3 regions of the Yersinia entomophaga genome follow, and region 3 is predicted to be linked to each of the others. Evidence: predicted binding sites of a transcription regulator. Region 3 holds the regulator's gene; each other region holds the start of a gene.

Region 1 (3,288 bases), 1.4 Mb from region 3:
GCTTTGTAAGCGCGGGCAATACCCATTTTCAGCGTAAAATTATCGCCCAACGCCTGAGAAAGGTTCACCCCCGGGCTCCAGTTGCTCCCTGCTTTGCTGTGATGATCGTAGCGCACAGCCGGCGTCAACATGGTCGTTTCCGTCAGTTCGATATTATCTTCCACAAACAGAGAAGCAATGTGCGCCGATGTGCGCGTATTGCGCCCGGAATCCTTCAAACCGCCTACGCTACCGCCTTCGGTCGTGGTTTGAGTATTGGAGGCTGGATCATGCATTTTCTGATCGTTCCACTCCGCCCCAATGGTCACGACCTGATTTACGCCCCACTCGAACGGCAGATTAACTTCGCTGTGCGCAACGTAATTATCCAGGGTGATGGTATTAAAACCGCGGTTTGAGAAAATACCTTCGGTACCGCCGGCCAAACCTTCACTGATCCGCGAATTTCGGGTTTCTTCATATTGAAGATAAGACGTAGTGCTAACGCCGCTATCCCAGAATCCGCGGTGGGTTGCCGAGACATTCTCACGATACATGCGGTTAGTTTCAGCACCGTACAGGCTGCGCACAATGGCGTTACTGTTGGTATTTTGCGTATCACCAGCGTAAATATTTCCCTGACGGCTATAGCCTGCCTGGAATTCCAGAGACTGACCGGGACTGAAATCCCAGCGCAATAAGCCATTGATATCTTTATTACGTACGCCTTCACGTCCGGCAGGTAAAGTCCCGACCTGATTACCCGTGCGCAATGACTCATGACCGGCGTTGATATCCCACTCATCGGCATCGGTTTTATTGTATCTGCCGTATAAACGGAAGCTGAGCGTATCGCTTAGTGGCCCCATCAGGCTAAAGTCAGTGCGACGGGTCGCCCCTTCCTTACTGTGCTGCGGCACATTCATATAAGCATTCCAGCTACCTTGTAGCTGCTTGTTCGGCTGCTTAGTGATGATATTCACCACGCCACCGGCGGCACCATTGCCATAGCGAGCCGCCGCAGGACCACGCAACACCTCGATTTTTTCTACCATATTGGCGGGAACCCAATTGGTATCACCGCGAGTATCACGCTCGCCGCGCCAGCCGTAACGTACCGCATTGCGACTGGAAACAGGGATGCCGTCGATCATAATCAGGGTGTTTTCCGGCCCCATACCGCGAATATCGATCTGACGGTTATTGCCGCGCTGACCACTGGCGGAATTGCCAGAAAGATTCACTCCCGGCATAGTTCGGATGATTTCGGATAAATCATTGGCCGGCGGCCGTTTGCGTATATCTTCCGCGGTGATAACCGAAGCGCCTAGCGCCTGTCGTACCTGCTGCTCTGCAGTTACCACCAAAGTGTCGCCACTGGCTAGCGCATTGGTTTTTTTCGATGTAGATGTAGCAGTGGCTTCCGGTTGTTCGGTTGACGTGGTATCCGTACCGGTTTTGATATTATTTTGAGCTTGCGCCCACAACGGTGTGGAGAGACACAGGCCGATCATGGCCGCCAGGTAGCGCCGCTGCCATTTGACATTCATCATTATAAAAATTTCCCTAGTGCTGGCGCCCGCAACACATCGCGGCGGAGAGAGTCCCCGACGACTGATTAACGAGCCAACAAAAACAAACAAGATTGATAATTATTTTCATTACCCATTCGGCGCGCTAATTGTTACATTGCGCTACAGGAAAAAGGTTTGTGAAAACGGCAAAGCTCTTTGCCGCAGCGTCAATGTCATCGGGTAAAAAGTATGGAGACAATGCTCAAGGGGGGCTCATCTTGTCTGCGATGAAAAAAAATAGTATGCGCAAGGTTTCGGCTTCTTCTAAACCCATCTATCCCGAGCAAATTGTGCAACAATCCAATTTGGTCGCCAGCGACTATCGTCTAAGCGGAGGGAAATCCTCTGTCACTGACCCGGTGCTATTTGGTGATTTCCAGGTACTGCGCCTCAACCCCCATTTAATTCTGCATACGGCGAATGTCACTAATCTTTACGACATCAAAACGCAGAACTGTCTGGCGCCCTCACTCAAACTGGCTATCGTGGTGAGCGGCAGCGCGAATATATCCTTTGGTGGCAAACCATTAGAGCTACATGAGAAAGGGCCTTCCTCTCTGATTTCTCTCGTTGAGAACACCTTATTTACCCGGCATGGAAAGAAAAATGGTCATGAACGCACTTTAACGCTGACCTTTGACCGCGAATGGCTATATGGGGATTTGCTGCCGCAGGAAGGAGGATGGGAGAAACTGTACGACTTCACTCAGCAACATCTGGCAATTCATTTATGGCAACCATCTGTCCAGGCGATTTCCATCGCCCAGCAAATAGCAAGTGCGCCCCCCTACCGCACGCCACTGGAGCGGTTACGATGTGAAAGCCAGTGTATCGGTCTGATTATCGAGGCATTCAGCTCACTGGAACAATCAAGCCAACAGCAAAACAAAATATCTCTGCGTGGCTTGAATCGGATTCAACAGTTACGTGACTGGCTGGAAAGCGGCGAAGCCGACCAACTTTCACTGCAAGAACTGGCTCAGTCAATTAATATGAGTCCCAGCACGCTGCAACGCCGTTTCCGAGAGAATTATAACGTGACGGTATTTGAGTATTTGCGCCATTGCCGATTGAAGCGCGCCATGCTGGCCTTAAAAAAAGAAGGAGTCAGTATCGATCAAGCCGCTGCCATTGCCGGATATACCAGCTCCGCAAATTTTGCGACCGCACTGCGTCGCACGTTTAATATCACTCCGAGGCAAATTCGTGAAGGTTTTTATCCTTAATTAATATAATACAGTTAATTAATCGTCATACGTAATAGTCATTATATAAAATCAAATCCACTTACCTTATAAATTCAAATTTACAATTCAATGCTAATTTTGAAACCCTAGGCCGTGCTTATAACATTATTTATATTATAAAAGCGTTCTCATCAAATAAGGAGTGAATATGAAATTAACTATAACATTTTCAACTTTATTATTTACAACATTAGCATTGAATATTTCCCATGGACGAGAAGCTCAACCTAGATGGCAATCAAATAAAGAAAGCTGGTCCAATTTTCAGTCACGCCATTGTAAATGGGAACGCGGAGTTCCTTGTAAAACCGTCCCGAAAGATCAGGGGAAAGCACCGCCCAAAACCGACGAAGAAATCGCGTTTGAAATCAGTCTCGGCGTATTAAGTATGGGCCCAACCCCGCAGCCCAGAGGGTTTAAAGTCACCTTTGGTGCCAAGCCCGGAGCGACTACGGCAGCAAAACCCAGAGTCAGTATCGCTAGGCCAG
Region 2 (3,288 bases), 1.9 Mb from region 3:
GGCTCCCCAGGCTGCTGCGCTGAGAGCCGCTTCCAGCGAGGCGGTAATGGTTAGCCAGGTATTAAATGCCGTCAGCATTGCACCGACCGCAATCCCGACGATAATTAGCCTGAATCCTTGTATTCCCTGACGGTAAGCCAGTAAATACACTGCCGCAGCGGCAAGCAAACCGCCGCCTAAGGCGCTGCTGGCAATCTCAAAATAGCTGCCATTGAACAGAATAATAGCCACCAGTGCGCCAGTATAAGCACCGGAGTTAAAACCAATAATATCAGGGCTACCCAAAGGGTTGCGGATCATCGATTGGAACAAAGCGCCGCTGATGCCTAGCGCTGCTCCGAAAATTAGCGCCATAACCGCTCGCGGTAGCCGCCACTGAATGACGATGGTATTGATATAACCGTTGGCCTGACCAAACAGAGCGCTAACCACCTGATTGGTCGAGAGTTTTAGCGTGCCGAAAGTTAACGCTAGCGCGCCCAATATCAGGCAGGCCAGCAGCAACAGGGCGCAGGTCAACAAACTGCGTGGACGCACGCGCAGATTTATCCGGCCGTCACTGTGGCCAATAATCCAAGGTTGAGTGATTGATTTCACAGGGCGGTCATCCTTGCGTTACGGCGTACTAATCCTATTAACAGCGGCGCGCCGATAAAGGCGGTAACGATGGAAACTCGCAGCTCACCAGGAACCAGAAAACGGCCGACAATATCGGAGAACAGCAGCAAGATAGGCGTCATCACCAGCGTAAAAGGCAGAATCCAGCATTGATTGGGGCCGACCAACCAACGGGCGATATGCGGCACCATCAGGCCAACAAAGGCGATAGGGCCGACGGCTGCGGTAGCTGCGCCGCACAGCAGAGTTACGGCAACGACTGACCAGAATTGAGTACGGCCAATATGCGCACCTAAAGCTGCCGCCAGATCTTCTCCCATATGCATGGCGTTCAACGGACGCGCCAGCAATAGACTGATTAAGGTGCCGACTACGATCGGCAACGTGACTGCGGTAACCACTGACATATTGCGAATATCCAGCGAGCCTGCTTGCCAGAATCGGACGCTGTCGTAAACCGTGGGGTGAGTCAGAGAGATGCCGGAGGAAATTCCGGTGAGAACCGCGCCAATAGCGACGCCAGATAAAGTCAGGCGCAACGGATTCACACCGCCGGCTCCCAAGGTTCCGACCCAATAAACCAATAGCGTGGTAAGCATTGCACCGACAAACGCAAAAATCATATAGCCGCTGATGGCGTTAGCCCCAAAAACGGTAATGCCGATAATAACGGCAAAACTGGCTCCGGCATTGACGCCGAGAATACCAGGATCGGCCAGCGGGTTGCGAGTCAGTGCCTGAATAATTGCGCCCGAAAGCCCCAAAGCCGCTCCGGCCAATACGCCAATCAACGTGCGAGGTAAACGGGATTCCAAAATCAGGGTACTGTCTTGCCCACTGTGTTCCCCCAGCAAGCTGCGCCATACCACGTCTAGAGGAATGGCTTTGGCACCGAACATCAGGCTACAGGCCATGATAATCAGCAGTAGAGTGAGGCAAAGAAATAAACCGAATACACGACGACGGTCGTTAGAGAAGCGGCCCGATTGGCTAGCCGCAACGGGTATGTTGAGTGTCTTATCAAGGGACATAACGATTCTTCTTTAATAAAATGATTATTGTTATCGTTTTGATTATCATTATTATTTGTTTGCGCTATGTTAGCACGAGTCATTATTGGATTACATCAGCAAAATTCTGCGAGTATCCGCGTGACAATACACTTTTTTCGGTCAATAGGGCCATGTCCGGCAGCATTTCTGTCGACATTAATGGATTAGATAATCATGGCAAAGTCACCCATTCTTCTGGATTTCAGCCTGTTAAAGAACAATGCAAATTTTCGGGCGGTATTTATTGCTCGCCTGATCTCAGTATTAGGCTTGGGGATGCTTACCGTTGCGGTGCCGGTACAAATCCAGGCGATGACCGGATCCACCCTGCAGGTAGGGTTAGCCGTCACGTTAGATGGCTTGGGCATGTTTATTGGTCTGCTGTTGGGCGGTGTATTGGCCGATCGTCTCGATCGACGTCGTTTGATTTTATTCGCTCGTTTTACCTGCGGTTTGGGTTTTGTTGGTCTGAGTATAAACGCTTTTGCCGCCACGCCTTCACTGTGGGTGCTGTACGTGCTGGCAACTTGGGACGGTTTTTTCGGCGCTTTGGGCATGACGGCGTTAATGGCGGCTACGCCATCGCTGGTTGGACGTGAAAATCTGGCGGCGGCGGGCGGTTTGAGTATGCTGACCGTGCGTTTGGGGTCAATTCTTTCACCGGCTATTGGCGGTCTGATTATTGTTTACGGCGGAGTGGGTTGGAACTACGGTATTGCGGCTACGGGTACGATGCTGACGCTGCTGCCGCTGTTGCGTTTACCGCAGATGAAACCGACGGTGACGCAGCATGAACACCCGCTGCGTGCTTTGGCCAGCGGTATTTCCTTCGTATTGAGCAATAAAGTGGTTGGCTCGGTCGTGTTGTTGGGGACATTGGTAAGCATGGTCGGAGCGATTCGCGTGCTGTTCCCTGCGCTGGCTGAAAATACTTATCACGTTGGTGCCTCGCAGATTGGGATTATGTATTCGGTAGTGCCGTTAGGGGCGACTATCGGAGCCTTTACTAGCGGTTGGGTCGCGGAGGTTCGCCGTCCCGGTTTGGTGTTGATGTATGCGTCTATAGCGGCATTTTTATCTATCGCAACGCTGGGTTTGACTAATAATTTCTATCTGGCATTACCGGGGCTGCTGTTGTATGGCTATCTGGGTTCGATCAGCGGATTGCTGCAATATACTTTGGTTCAAAGTCATACACCGGACGCATTACTGGGGCGAGTTAATAGTCTGTGGAATGTGCAGTTTGTTACCGGTGAGTCTTTGGGCGCATTGGGATTAGGTTTGCTGGCGCGTTTGATGACACCGGCTTTAGCTGCGTTGTCCTATGGGGTCGCTGCTGCGGGTTTAGGGGCGGTTATTGCGGTTTGCGTCCAGCCTTTGCGTCAGGCTTCGATGGGGAGTGCTGAGCAAGAGGACGTGAAGATGAGTGTAGAGGAAACGAAAGAGAATTAATTTTTGTTTGCTTACCTTGTGATAGCGGCCGCGGGGCGGGGGCAAGGGGTTGGTATTCGATTGGTGAATATCTCACCTCAACAGCCTCAATCGAGTTAAGGCTCGTAAGCGCGAGCCTTAACAATCCGCGCCTCCGCACGTATCGCCTGCCCACTAAGTGGGTTCC
Region 3 (3,288 bases):
CTTGGCACCGCAATCGAAACCCGCGGGTTTCAATTCGGTTATCGGCAATCGTCTGCCAAGGTTGAGCGGTAGATGAAAATTTTATATCGCATAAACTTGATATAAGCAGAGAGATGTTTTCTGGCATGATGACGGCCTATTGGAAATAGTCAGTCTGAGGACTTAATTCCTTATTTCTATTAAGGATTTAGTCACCTGCGTAGTCCCTGATGACTCTTTTTTGAAACAATGGCTTAGCAATCAGCCTGTTAATAAAATCAGATGAGTCAGCCTCAGCAAAAAGGCGCTTTCCACAAGCACGATGAAAAATGTGTTATATTGTGGAGCAGCAGGCTCCACAACTAACGTAACTAATTGAATTCAAAGGTATAAATTTCATATGGCAACTGTAGGCATTTTCTTTGGCAGCGACACAGGCAATACCGAAAACATTGCCAAGATGATCCAAAAGCTACTGGGCAAAGACGTTGCAGAGGTTCACGACATTGCCAAAAGCAGCAAAGAAGATTTAGAGCAATTCGATATTTTGCTGATCGGGATCCCAACCTGGTACTACGGCGAAGCACAGTGTGATTGGGATGATTTCTTCCCAACGCTGGAAGAGATCGATTTCAATGGCAAGCTGGTTGCCCTGTTTGGCTGTGGCGATCAGGAAGACTATGCGGAATATTTCTGTGATGCCATGGGCACAGTACGTGACATCATCGAACCGCGTGGCGCAGCCATTGTCGGTCATTGGCCAACCGCAGGCTACCATTTCGAAGCGTCAAAAGGTCTGGCGGATGACGATCACTTTATCGGCTTGGCTATCGATGAAGACCGTCAACCAGAGCTGACCAACGAACGCGTTGAAGCTTGGGTAAAACAAATCAGCGAAGAACTGAGTCTGTCAGATATCGTGGGTTAATCTGCCTAACATGCCCTGAATTGCCTGGTTTGCGATCAGGGCATGGTTCTCCATTCTGGTGCGTAAATGTGCGGCAAAAACCCCACAAAAATAGATGATAATAAGGCGTTAACGAAACTAAACAGTTTTAAATTTGTAAGTTCCGTCGCCATCACTGTACACTAGGGCTATCTGTTCTCCCCGTTCATCAATACGCTGCATGATTAATCTTGCAAAGTGTGCAATTATATCTTTGTTAATAACCTACGGTTTTCATTTTGAGCTACCGGTTCTATAATGAGACGCAATTATATTTTTGTGCCTACCGATGTCATAGGCTGAACAGCCTCAATTTGAATAACAAAGTAACAGGACTGAATCCGCATGACTGACAACAACAGAGCATTAAAGAACGCTGGCCTTAAGGTAACGCTTCCGCGCCTGAAGATTTTGGAAGTGCTGCAAAAGCCAGATTGCCATCACGTCAGTGCGGAAGATCTTTATAAAAAGCTGATCGATATGGGTGAAGAGATTGGTCTGGCCACGGTTTACCGCGTACTTAACCAGTTTGACGACGCCGGTATTGTCACCCGCCATAATTTCGAAGGTGGCAAGTCTGTCTTTGAACTGACCCAACAGCATCATCACGATCACCTGATTTGCCTGGATTGTGGCAAAGTGATCGAGTTCAGCGATGAATCCATTGAAGTCCGCCAACGTGAAATCGCAACTCAGCACGGTATCAAGCTGACGAATCACAGCCTGTATTTATACGGTCACTGTGAAGGCGGCGATTGCCGTGAAGATGAGACTTTGCACGACAAAAAATAAGATCTGATTCATCAGATCCGAGTATCAGACCACCCTTCTCTAAGTCGTAAAATACACTTGGAAAATGCGTGGTCTTTTTTTTACTCCTCATAAATCTATTTTCCTTCTCCGCCTATTGTTATTTAGCGTTCAAATAAACAGATTAAATTTCAATTATTTTGGGCCTAAGTCATCTTTATCTAAAATAAGGCTCAGCGACTAAAAACGTTCGCAAATAATTACACTAAATAACAGGCAAAAAAAAACCCCGGGGGCACCGGGGAAATTACCATCAACTCAACTTAAACAGGAGATAACTAGACACAGCTTAATAACACTCAGTTTAACAACAGGTTAATTTGGCCCCAATTGCTCAGGGCCGATACTACAACTAGACGGATAATTACAAAGTTGCGCTAACGACTTCAGCACGACTGTTGCGCTTACCGTCCGGACTGGCAGAACGAATCATCACTTCGCCACTGACCTTCGGCTGGTTTTTGATATCGTATTTCTGCCATTGCTGACCACCGTCAACGGAGTATTCTATGGTCAGCCCCGGCAGGCTAACGTTAGCCTCCAATAAGCCGCCCTGAACACGCGCTCCCGGCACTGGCAGGCGATACGAGATACCGGCCTTATCCAGTTTTGCCAACTCGCGCTGACCCATAATATTGGCAAAACGCTGCCAATCGGCACTTAACGCCTGAGTATCCACATGATGGGTTTCTCCACCTTTGTACTCGCGGCCCGCTTTATAATCCTGCTCCCAAGGTGCGCGATGCCAAGCACGTTCTGCCAACGGCAGCGCTCGTGGGAACATCATGTATTCCATTTGATCGTCCGTACGTACAGTTTCATTCCACGACTGACCTGAAATACCGTGAACACCCGGCCAAGGCTTATCACTCTTGGCGCTGAAATGGTTACCATCGCGGTCAACGGAAGTTTCAGCGTTCTGCGGCATGTTATTTGGCGCAAAACTGAATACCTTAGCTTCATCGGTAAAACGAGTTGCCCAGTAATAGCCCCGCTCACGCGGGTTCACTTCATAAGGCATATCGAAGTAAACATAGTCTGGGTTAGAAGCGATGACTTCATAGCCTTTATTCGCCCAATCGTTCACCGAATCGGCTCCGCCCCAATACAGGGTATCCCAGAAGTTCACACCTACGCGTTTGGTAGCGAAAGCTTTGGCATCTTTGGCGTTTTTCAAACCATCCTGCCAGGCCTGCATTTTCTCAATACCGTGCGCATTAACCAACTTGCTCACTTCTATCGCAAAGTGGCTAGCGAGGTGTTCCACGTCCTCAATTTTTCCTTGCTTAACCATGTCCTGACAAACCTGAGACTTCGCCCAAGGTTTATCTTCGATGCTCTGATCGATAATGCCCTTGCCCGGCTCAATCTTGCCGTTTTTATCCTGGAAACCCGCGCCCAAACGGATATTTTTCGCCTCATCTCCGCCAAAGTGCCAGGTTTGCAGCGGCATACCCGCTTCTTTATGCATCTGAGCCATTTCGCCAATCACTTTATCCACAAAGCGTTTGGAAGAATCCAGGCAGGGATTCAGGTAGCTTTTACGCTCATAG

What was found. The regulator Fur, encoded in region 3, represses iron uptake genes when iron is present. The targets are predictions, from matches to a motif close to ATAATAATGAGAACNACTATCAA.
Region 1: the regulator Fur is predicted to act here: its motif matches at 1,619-1,641, upstream of PL78_RS14160 (TonB-dependent siderophore receptor).
Region 2: the regulator Fur is predicted to act here: its motif matches at 1,670-1,692, upstream of fepD (Fe(3+)-siderophore ABC transporter permease).

The regions. Positions count from the first base shown of each region.
Region 1 covers NZ_CP010029.1:3,131,410-3,134,697, reverse strand. The annotation lists gene PL78_RS14160 (TonB-dependent siderophore receptor) at 1-1,529, opposite strand, end outside; gene PL78_RS14155 (helix-turn-helix domain-containing protein) at 1,772-2,779, shown strand; gene PL78_RS14150 (hypothetical protein) at 2,949-3,288, shown strand, end outside.
Region 2 covers NZ_CP010029.1:2,126,194-2,129,481, reverse strand. The annotation lists gene fepG (iron-enterobactin ABC transporter permease) at 1-597, opposite strand, end outside; gene fepD (Fe(3+)-siderophore ABC transporter permease) at 594-1,649, opposite strand; gene entS (enterobactin transporter EntS) at 1,845-3,122, shown strand.
Region 3 covers NZ_CP010029.1:261,276-264,563, reverse strand. The annotation lists gene fldA (flavodoxin FldA) at 380-907, shown strand; gene fur (ferric iron uptake transcriptional regulator) at 1,271-1,717, shown strand; gene PL78_RS01305 (beta-N-acetylhexosaminidase) at 2,100-3,288, opposite strand, start outside.